Regions from separate parts of the Mesorhizobium sp. M0808 genome, predicted to be linked through region 1. Evidence: predicted binding sites of a transcription regulator. Region 1 holds the regulator's gene; the other holds the start of a gene.
The links. Region 1 encodes PhoB, which activates phosphate uptake and scavenging genes when phosphate is short. Its sites were predicted from a motif close to TGTCATNNANCTGTCAT; they were not measured.
Positions count from the first base shown of each region.

Region 2: a site for PhoB is predicted at 2,799-2,815, ahead of olsB (l-ornithine N(alpha)-acyltransferase). Genes of this name have one in related genera too.

Region 1 covers NZ_JAMYOX010000003.1:207,088-211,600, forward strand. Annotated here, with positions in the region: gene xylF (D-xylose ABC transporter substrate-binding protein) at 1-617, opposite strand, end outside; gene NKI25_RS06700 (ROK family protein) at 904-2,148, shown strand; gene phoB (phosphate regulon transcriptional regulator PhoB) at 2,158-2,847, opposite strand; gene phoU (phosphate signaling complex protein PhoU) at 2,864-3,571, opposite strand; gene pstB (phosphate ABC transporter ATP-binding protein PstB) at 3,604-4,407, opposite strand; gene pstA (phosphate ABC transporter permease PstA) at 4,404-4,513, opposite strand, start outside.
Region 2 covers NZ_JAMYOX010000004.1:203,529-208,041, forward strand. Annotated here, with positions in the region: gene acuI (acrylyl-CoA reductase (NADPH)) at 1-352, shown strand, start outside; gene NKI25_RS08375 (PAS domain-containing hybrid sensor histidine kinase/response regulator) at 441-2,729, shown strand; gene olsB (l-ornithine N(alpha)-acyltransferase) at 2,879-3,754, shown strand; gene grpE (nucleotide exchange factor GrpE) at 3,852-4,487, opposite strand.

The DNA.
Region 1 (4,513 bases):
GTCAGGAACTGTTCCATGTTCTTCTGAGCGTTGGCCGGCAGCCAGCCGTCCGTATAGGCCTCGCCGACATTCTTGATCTTGCCGCCGTCAATGGCCTCCTTCAGCACCTCCATCGAACCGGCAAACAGGAAATCGGCATTCGGATCGGAACCCGAACCCTTGATGAAGACGTAGTTGCCTTCCGGCTTCACCTTGAAGACTTCGCGGGCCTGCATGCGGCCGACTTCCTTGTTGTCGAAGGTCAGATAGAACACGTCCTTGTTCTCGATCAGCCGGTCATAGCCGACGACCGGGATGCCTTCGTCCAGTGCCTTCTGCACGGCCGGCCCGATGGCCGAGGCGTCCTGCGCCAGGATGATCAGTGCGCTGGCGCCCTGCGAGATCAGGCTCTCGACGTCGGTGAGCTGCTTGCCGGGGTTGGACTGTGCGTCGGCGGAAATATACTTGTCGCCTGCGGCCTCAATGGCCGCCTTCATTGCGGCCTCGTCGGTCTTCCAGCGCTCTTCCTGGAAGTTCGACCAGGAAACGCCGATGACCTTGTCTTTAGCCTGCGCCACCGACGCCAGCGCCAGCGTCATGGCGACACCCGCCAGAATGGCGGTCGTGAATTTCTTCATCATATCCTCCCTGCGCCGCGTACGGCGTGACCAATTGGCTCAAAGACCAGCTTAGAAGCTCTAATTTTTTCGAGCCTCGAAAAAATACTGGCCCGATCTCCGGCTGCTGTCAACATCGATTCTGATGGATTTTAATGACTCTGCGAGTTTTTTCGAGCGTCGGAATAAACGATGACAGCGCAACCTGCATCTGACACTATTTGCCTGCGTCCGACACTATTTGTCGGACATTACCGACGGCTTCCGGTTCATGAGCGGCCGCGGCAACCGGGAGGAAAGCAAAACAATGTCGGTCGGAATCCGCCATGACGATTTGCGCCGGCGCAACCGGGCGATGGTGATCTCGGCGGTGCGCCGGGCCGGCCAGCCATCGCGTACTGAGATCGCAGCTACTACCGGCCTCAGTCATTCGACCATATCGGCGATCTCTTCCGACCTGATACGGGAAGGCATCCTCGCCGAGAGCAAGGCAAGTGAGCCCGTTTCGTTGAAACGCGGTCGTCCGCAGGTCGGCCTCGCCCTCAACCCGGAAGCGGCGGCGGTGCTGACCGTGGTGTTGTCGCTGAATTTCCTGTCGGCCGCCATTATCGACTATACGGGACAGGTGGTCGCCGAGGAACAGCGCCGGCTGGACACGCTGACCATGCCGCGCGACGAGCTGATCCGTGAATGCATGGCCATCGTCCGGCGCCGGCTGCAGGATCCAGACCTTGACGTCCGCAGTGTCGCCCGCATCGCCCTGGCGATTCAGGGCATTACCGACTCCCCTGCACGCGCCATGCTGTGGTCGCCGATCACGCCGCAGACCGACATCGCCTTTGCCGACATGCTGGAGGACGAATTCGGCATCCCGGCAACGGTGGAGAACGACTGCAACATGATGGCGGTGGCTTTGCGCTGGCGCAATCCGGATCGCTATCGCGACGACTTCATCGCCATCCTGCTTTCGCATGGCATCGGCATGGGGCTGGTGCTGAAGGGCGAACTGTTCACCGGGACGCATTCCTCGGGTGGCGAATTTGGCCACATGATCCATCGTCCGGGCGGCGCGCTCTGCCGTTGCGGGCGGCGCGGCTGCATCGAGGCCTATGCCGGCAACTACGCCATCTGGCGCAACGCCAGGCAGATGAGCGAAGAAAGCGAACCGATCGCCGACGTCAGCGACGCCGACATGCGAGCACTGGCGGCCCGGGCGCGCGAGAAAGATGGGCCGGAACGCGAGGCCTACCGCAAGGCCGGCGAAGCGCTGGGTTTCGGTCTCGGCTCGCTGTTCGCGCTGATCGATCCGGCACCGGTCGCGATGGTCGGCGCCAGTGCCGCCGCCTTCGATCTGATCGAGCCGGCCTTGCGGAAGGCAATCGCCCAGACCGCCGGCGGCCAGCATTCGGGCTCGATCTCCTTCGATACAGAGCCGAACGAATTGCCGCTGATCCGCGAAGGCTGCGCGATGCGGGCGCTAAGCTTCGTCGACCAGGAGATTTTCGCGCCGGGCGCGCAAATGAGGCCCAGCGTCAGAAAGAACGTAGCCTGACCAGGCGGGTCAATCTTCCCTGATCGCATAGCCGGCACCGCGGATGGTGCGGATGACATCCGGCATCCGGCCGTTGTTGACGGCTTTGCGCAGCCGCCCGACATGCACGTCGACGGTGCGTTCGTCGATGTAGATTGTCTCGCCCCAGACATTATCGAGTAACTGGCTGCGCGAGAAGACACGGCCCGGATGCCGCATCATGAACTCGAGCAGCCGGAATTCGGTCGGCCCGAGCCTGATTTCGCTCTTCTTGCGATAGACCCTGTGCGATTCGCGATCGAGCACGATGTCGCCGACCTTCAGCACGCTGGACAGCACTTCCGGCTTGGCGCGCCGCAGCAGCGCCTTGACCCTGGCCATGAATTCCGGTGTCGAAAACGGTTTGACCAGATAGTCGTCGGCGCCGGTCGAAAGCCCGCGCACCCGGTCGCTCTCCTCGCCGCGCGCGGTCAGCATGATGATCGGCAGCCGCTCGGTTTCGGGGCGCACCCGCAACCGACGACAGAGCTCGATGCCGGAAACCGCTGGTATCATCCAGTCGAGCACCAAAAGGTCGGGCACATTCTCCTGCAAACGGATCTCGGCTTCGTCGCCGCGTGTCACCACCTCGACCTGGTAGCCTTCGGATTCGAGATTGTAGCGGAGCAGCACACCCAATGGCTCCTCGTCCTCCACCACCATTATGCGTGGTGCGATCATCGGCTGGGCACCCCCATCATGTCACCGGTGCGGACATTGTCGTTTCGTCCTGCTTCGGACGATTGACCGGCAATTGCTCGCCGGTCAGCACATAATACGCATTTTCGGCGATGTTGGTGACATGGTCGCCGATCCGCTCCAGATTCTTGGCGCAGAACAGCAGGTGCGTGCAAGCGGTGATGTTGCGCGGATCTTCCATCATGTAGGTCAACAGCTCGCGGAACACGGACGTGTATTTGACGTCGATGCGCTCGTCGGCGGCACGCAGCTTGGCCAACGCGGCCGCATCGCCTGCAGCATATTCCTCGATGACACCCTGCACCTGGATGAGAACCAGCTGCGCCATCGCGTCGATGGAATGCGACAGGTCCCGCGGCGTGGCGCTGAGGCCGACCGCACTCACGCGCTTGGCGATATTCTTGGCAAGGTCGCCGATGCGTTCGAGGTCGCCCGCCATGCGGATCGCTCCGACCACATGGCGAAGATCGTGGGCCATCGGCTGGCGTTTGGCGATCAGGGTGATGGCGCGGTCGTCCAGTTCGCGTTGACGCGCATCCATGATGGCGTCGTCGGAAACGACGCGTTGCGCCAGCACGTTGTCGGAATTCAACAGGGCCTTGGTCGCCCCGCCGACCATCGAACCGGCGAGGTCGGCCATGTCGCGGATCAGCTTGCTGATCTGCTCGAGATCCTCGTCGAAAGAAGCGACTGTGTGTTCGCCCATGGTCCTGTCCTCATATGCATGATCGGAACGGCTCAGCCGAAGCGGCCAGTGATGTAGTCCTGCGTGCGCTTCTCGCGGGGCGACGTGAAGATCTTCTCGGTCCGGTCGAACTCGACCAGTTCACCCAGATACATGAAGGCGGTCTGGCGCGACACGCGAGCCGCCTGCTGCATGTTGTGGGTGACGATGACGATCGTATAGTCGGCTTGCAATTCGTCGATCAGTTCCTCGATCTTGGCAGTCGACAGCGGGTCGAGGGCCGAAGCCGGTTCGTCGAGCAGAATGACTTCCGGCTTCACGGCCACGGTGCGGGCGATACAGAGCCGCTGCTGCTGGCCGCCGGACAGGCTCAAGCCGCTGGCGTTGAGCTTGTCCTTGACCTCGCTCCACAGCGCGGCGCGCTTCAACGCCTGTTCGACGCGGCCGTCCATCTCGGACTTGCCGAGGTTCTCGTAGAGCCTGGCGCCGAAGGCGATGTTCTCGTAGATCGACATCGGGAACGGCGTCGGCTTCTGGAACACCATGCCGATCTTGGTCCTGAGGAGGTTGAGATCCTGCGACCGGTCGAGAATGTTCTTGCCGTCGAGCAGCACCTGGCCCTCGGCCGTCTGTTTTGGGTAGAGCTCATAGATGCGGTTGAACACACGCAGCAGCGTCGATTTCCCGCACCCCGAAGGGCCGATGAAGGCCGTGACACTGCGCTCAGGCAGTGACAGGCTGATGTCCTTCAGCGCCTTGCTCTGGCCGTAGTAGAAGTTGAGATTCTTGACCTCGATCTTCGTCTTCTCGACGACCGTTTCGGCCATCGTCATGTCTGGGGACAACATCTGTGTCATCTGTCCTCTCTGCGTCCGGTAAGGCTGCGGGCGAGGATGCTCAAGCCCAGAACCGTCAGGGTGATTATGAGTGCGCCGGTCCACGCCAGTTGCTGCCATTCCTCGT
Region 2 (4,513 bases), on a different contig from region 1:
CGCCAAGGAACGCTGGGCCGGCGGCGTCGATGCGGTCGGCAGTCACACGCTGGCCAACGTTCTGTCGATGACCTCCTATGGCGGCGCCGTCGCCGCTTGCGGCCTCGCCGGCGGCATGGACCTGCCGGCAAGCGTCGCCCCCTTCATCCTGCGCGGCGTCTCGCTGCTCGGCATCGATTCGGTGATGGCGCCGAAGGCGGTCCGCCTCGAGGCCTGGCGCCGCATCGGCGCCGATCTTGACCACGCAAAGCTTGCCAGCCTGTCGACGAGCATCGGCTTCGACGGCATCATCGGCGCCGCGCATGACATCGTCGAGGGTAAGATCCGCGGCCGCGTGGTGGTGGATATGTGAGCCCCCAAGGGATAAAAAAGAGCGCGACCGCTAAAATTCGAGCGATCAACCACAACCTTCGATAAGCTCTGTCTGGCAGGAGTTCCGTATGATTGCGGAACCCGGCATCAGAGAGGCGGAACCAGCCGAACGGGCCGACGGGACGGCCCCCGCGGCGCCAGGACGGCAGCTTGTCGCCGCGCCACCGCTGGCGCCGGAACTGCCGGCCTCCAACCGCGAAGGCCTGCCCTTCCTGACGCTCGTCGCCATCGTCGTGCTGGCAGGCTTTTCGCATCTGACCGGGGCGCCGATCTTCATCACCATCGGCCTTTTGGCGACAGCCATCGCCGGGCTCGCCATGCATCTGCGCAACAGGCGCACCGAGCGCCGCGCGGTGGCCGTGCTCGATGCCACGACCGCCCGCAGCCGCGCCGAAATCGAGACGCTGGCCGACCGCATGTGGGAGATGCAGGAGAGCGAGGAGCGCTTTCGCGGGCTGATCGATGCACTCGGCGATCTCGTCGTCCATCGTGACCGCGACGGCCACATTGTCTACGCCAACAAGGTTTTCGCCGACCTTGTCGAAACCGACCAGCGCGACCTTGCCGGCAAGACCCTGGCCGAACTAGGCATCGATGTCGGCATCGTCCCCGACGCCGCGTTTTCCGACCATGAATGCCTGAGTTCCACCGACGTCGCCATTCGCACGCCGGACGGCCCACGCTGGTTCTCTTGGATCGAGCTGTCGGTGCGCGACAAGGACAGCGGCGCCGTTTCGCATCGCGCCATCGCCCGCGACATCACCGCTCGCAAGCGCGCCGAATCCTCGCTGATCACCGCCCGCGAGCGGGCCGAATATGCGAGCCAGGCCAAATCGCGCTTCCTCGCCACCGTCAGCCACGAGATCCGCACGCCGATGAACGGCATCATGGGCATGGCCCGGCTTCTCGCCGACACCAGCCTTTCGCCCGAGCAGCGGACCTATGTCGGCGCCATCTCGACCTCGGCCAGCGCGCTGCTGGCGCTGATCGAGGACCTGCTCGATTACTCGAAGATCGAGGCCGGCCGCTTCGATCCCGAACCGCAGCCGATGTCGGTGCGTGAGATCGCCGACAACGTCATCGAACTCTTGGCGGCGCGGGCTTTTGCCAAGGATATCGGCCTCGGCTGCCATGTCGAACCCGACGTGCCGCAGCTGATCACCGCCGACCCCGGCAGGGTCAGGCAGGTGCTGCTCAATCTCATCGGCAACGCCGTCAAGTTCACCGACAGCGGCGGCGTCCTGGCAAGCATCGCCCGCGTCCGCACCGAAACCACCGACCGCATCCGCTTCACCATCGCTGATACCGGCCCCGGTCTGCGCGAGGAGGACATGGAGCGCATCTTCGAGGACTTCGAACAGGCTGACGGCACCTCGACCCGTGCGCATGGCGGTGCCGGCCTCGGTCTCGCCATTTCCAAGCGCCTGGTGACCGCCATGGGCGGCACTATCTCTGTGTCGAGCCGGCTTGGCCAGGGGTCCGAATTCGTCTTCGATATTCCCGCTATTTCCGCCGTCGAGGCGCCGCAGATCCGCCAGGACGCGCTGTCGGGCCGGCATGCGGTGATCGTGTCGAAGAACCTGGTCGAGGCCGGAGCCCTCGCCCGCACCATTCGCGCCAATGGCGGCACGGTCGATCTGGCCACCGCCGCCGCCCAGGCCACCGCTTTCGCCGAGGGCTGTGACGTGCTTCTGATCGATGCTGCCATGGAGCAAAGCGACGGCAGGCTGCTCAGGCGCCTGCGCCAGAGCGGATTTGCCGATTGCGAGGCAGTGACGCTGATCGCGCCGACCGACCGCGGCATGCTTGGCGAGTTCCGTGCCAACGGTTACGCCACCTTCCTGGCGAGGCCGGTGCGCGGCGAGACACTGCTGCGCGTGCTCTTGACCAGCCATGCACCGGTCATCGCCGAGCCGCAACTGCAAAGGCGCGGCGCGCAGGCGGGGCACGCCATTGGCGCCCGCCAGCAGGGCCTGTCGGTGCTGATCGCCGAGGACAACGACATCAACGCCATGCTGGCCCGCGCCACGCTGCTGAAGGCCGGGCATCGCGTGAAAGTGGTCGGCAACGGCAAGGCCGCCGTCGAGGCGGTCATCAGCACCGGCCACAAGCACCGTTACGACGTGGTGCTGATGGACTTGCATATGCCTGTCATGGACGGCCTGGACGCCATCGCCGCCATCCGCCGCCATGAGGAGGAGACCGCGGTGCCGCCGGTGCCGATCATGGTGCTGTCGGCCGACAGCCAGGAAAAGACCCGCCACGCCGTGCTCGCTCACGGTGCCAGCGGCTTCGTCACCAAGCCGCTCGACCCCGATGCCCTGGTTCATGCGGTCGAAGGGCAAGCGGCCGCCTGAGGCACAACATAGACGGTTGATAGATTACCCAGCCGACGAAGTATTGCCCGCAGAGCCGTATCACGGTACTGTCACAATCCTGTTGCACCTACACCGTATCCCCGTGCCAAGAGGGATGGCTCGAAGGAGAATCACTCGTGCATACAGTCATGCCGGAATGTGATGCTCGGCCGAACGCCAGCGGGCCTTTGCTCGTCGGCCGGAACGCCGATGCCGTCATAAAAGGCGCATCGCTCGGCCGCATCGGCAATCTCGAAGTGCGGCTCGCCCGCAACGAGGCCGAGATCGCTGCCGCGCAGGAAGTGCGCTACCGGGTGTTCTACGACGAGCTTGGTGCCAGGAAGGACCTGTTCCAGATGCAGGACCGCCGCGATGCCGATCGCTTCGATCCCCTCTGCGATCATCTGCTGGTCTTCGATACTTCGCTTTCCGGCCCCGAGCATCGCCGCATCGTCGGCACCTACCGCCTGCTGCGGCAGGAGATTGCCGCGGCCGCCGGCGGCTTCTATTCCGAAGGTGAATTCGAGCTGACCAAGCTGATCGCGCGGCATCCCGGCCAGCGCTTCCTCGAGCTCGGCCGCTCCTGCGTTCTGCCGGAATACCGCTCGAAGCGCACCATCGAGGCGCTGTGGCAAGGCATCTGGGCCTATATCAACCATTACGGCATTGGCGTGATGACCGGCTGCGCGTCGTTCCACGGCACCGTGCCGGCGGCACATGCGGAGGCGCTGACCTATCTTGCCCACCACTGCCGGACGAATTCATCCTGGGACGTGCGCGCCGTCGCCGGGCGCTATTGTTCCATGGATCTGATGCCGATCGAGGCCGTCAATACCAAGGCGGCGATCGCCGCGATGCCGCCGCTGGTCAAGGGCTATCTGCGCGTCGGCGCGCGCATCGGCGACGGTTGCGTCATTGATCGTGAATTCTCGACGGTCGACGTGTTCGTGGTTATGCCGGTCAAGGAGATCGGTGCCCGCTACGTCAATTATTATGGCGGAGAAGCGCAGCGGTTTGCGGCCTGAAGTAGTGAATAGTGAATAGTGAATAGAACATAGCACTGACTGCTGGAGCAGCAATTGGCTACTCACTACTCACCATTCACTACTAACCATTCACCATTCACGCATCTTTCTCAGCCTGCTCGTTGACCGGCCCCGGCTCCACCGGCGCTTCGCTTGCCACATGCTTGGGGCCGCCCTTGGCGACGCCGACCATGGCCGGCCGCAGAACACGCTCGCCGATCGAATAGCCGGGCTGCACGACCTGCACGACCGTATTTGCCGGTACGTCGGGATTGGGCACCTCGAACATGGCCTGGTGGAAATTCGGATCGAATTTCTCGCCCTCGGGCTCGAGCTTCTTCACGCCGTGGCGTTCCAGCGCCGACAGCATGGCGCGCTCGGTGATCTCGACGCCGTCGATCAGCGCCTTGAAGCCGGCATCGCCCGAAGCCTTGGCCTCCTCCGGGATGGCATCCAGCGCACGGCGCAGATTGTCTGACACCGAAAGCATGTCGCGGGCAAAATTGGCAACCGCATAGGCGCGCGCATCGTGGACGTCGCGGGCGGTGCGGCGACGCAAGTTCTCCATGTCGGCCGCGACGCGCAGCGCGCGATCCTTCAGCTCTTCGTTTTCCTTCAGAAGCCGCACAAGCGCTTCATAGTCGCCGTCGACGCCGCCTTCCCTTGGCTCCGCGGCAGCCTCGGTCTTCTCGGCTTCATCGGGCGCGCGTTCGTCTTTTGCCTGGTCGCTCATCGCCGTTTCCCGTCATTTTCGAATGG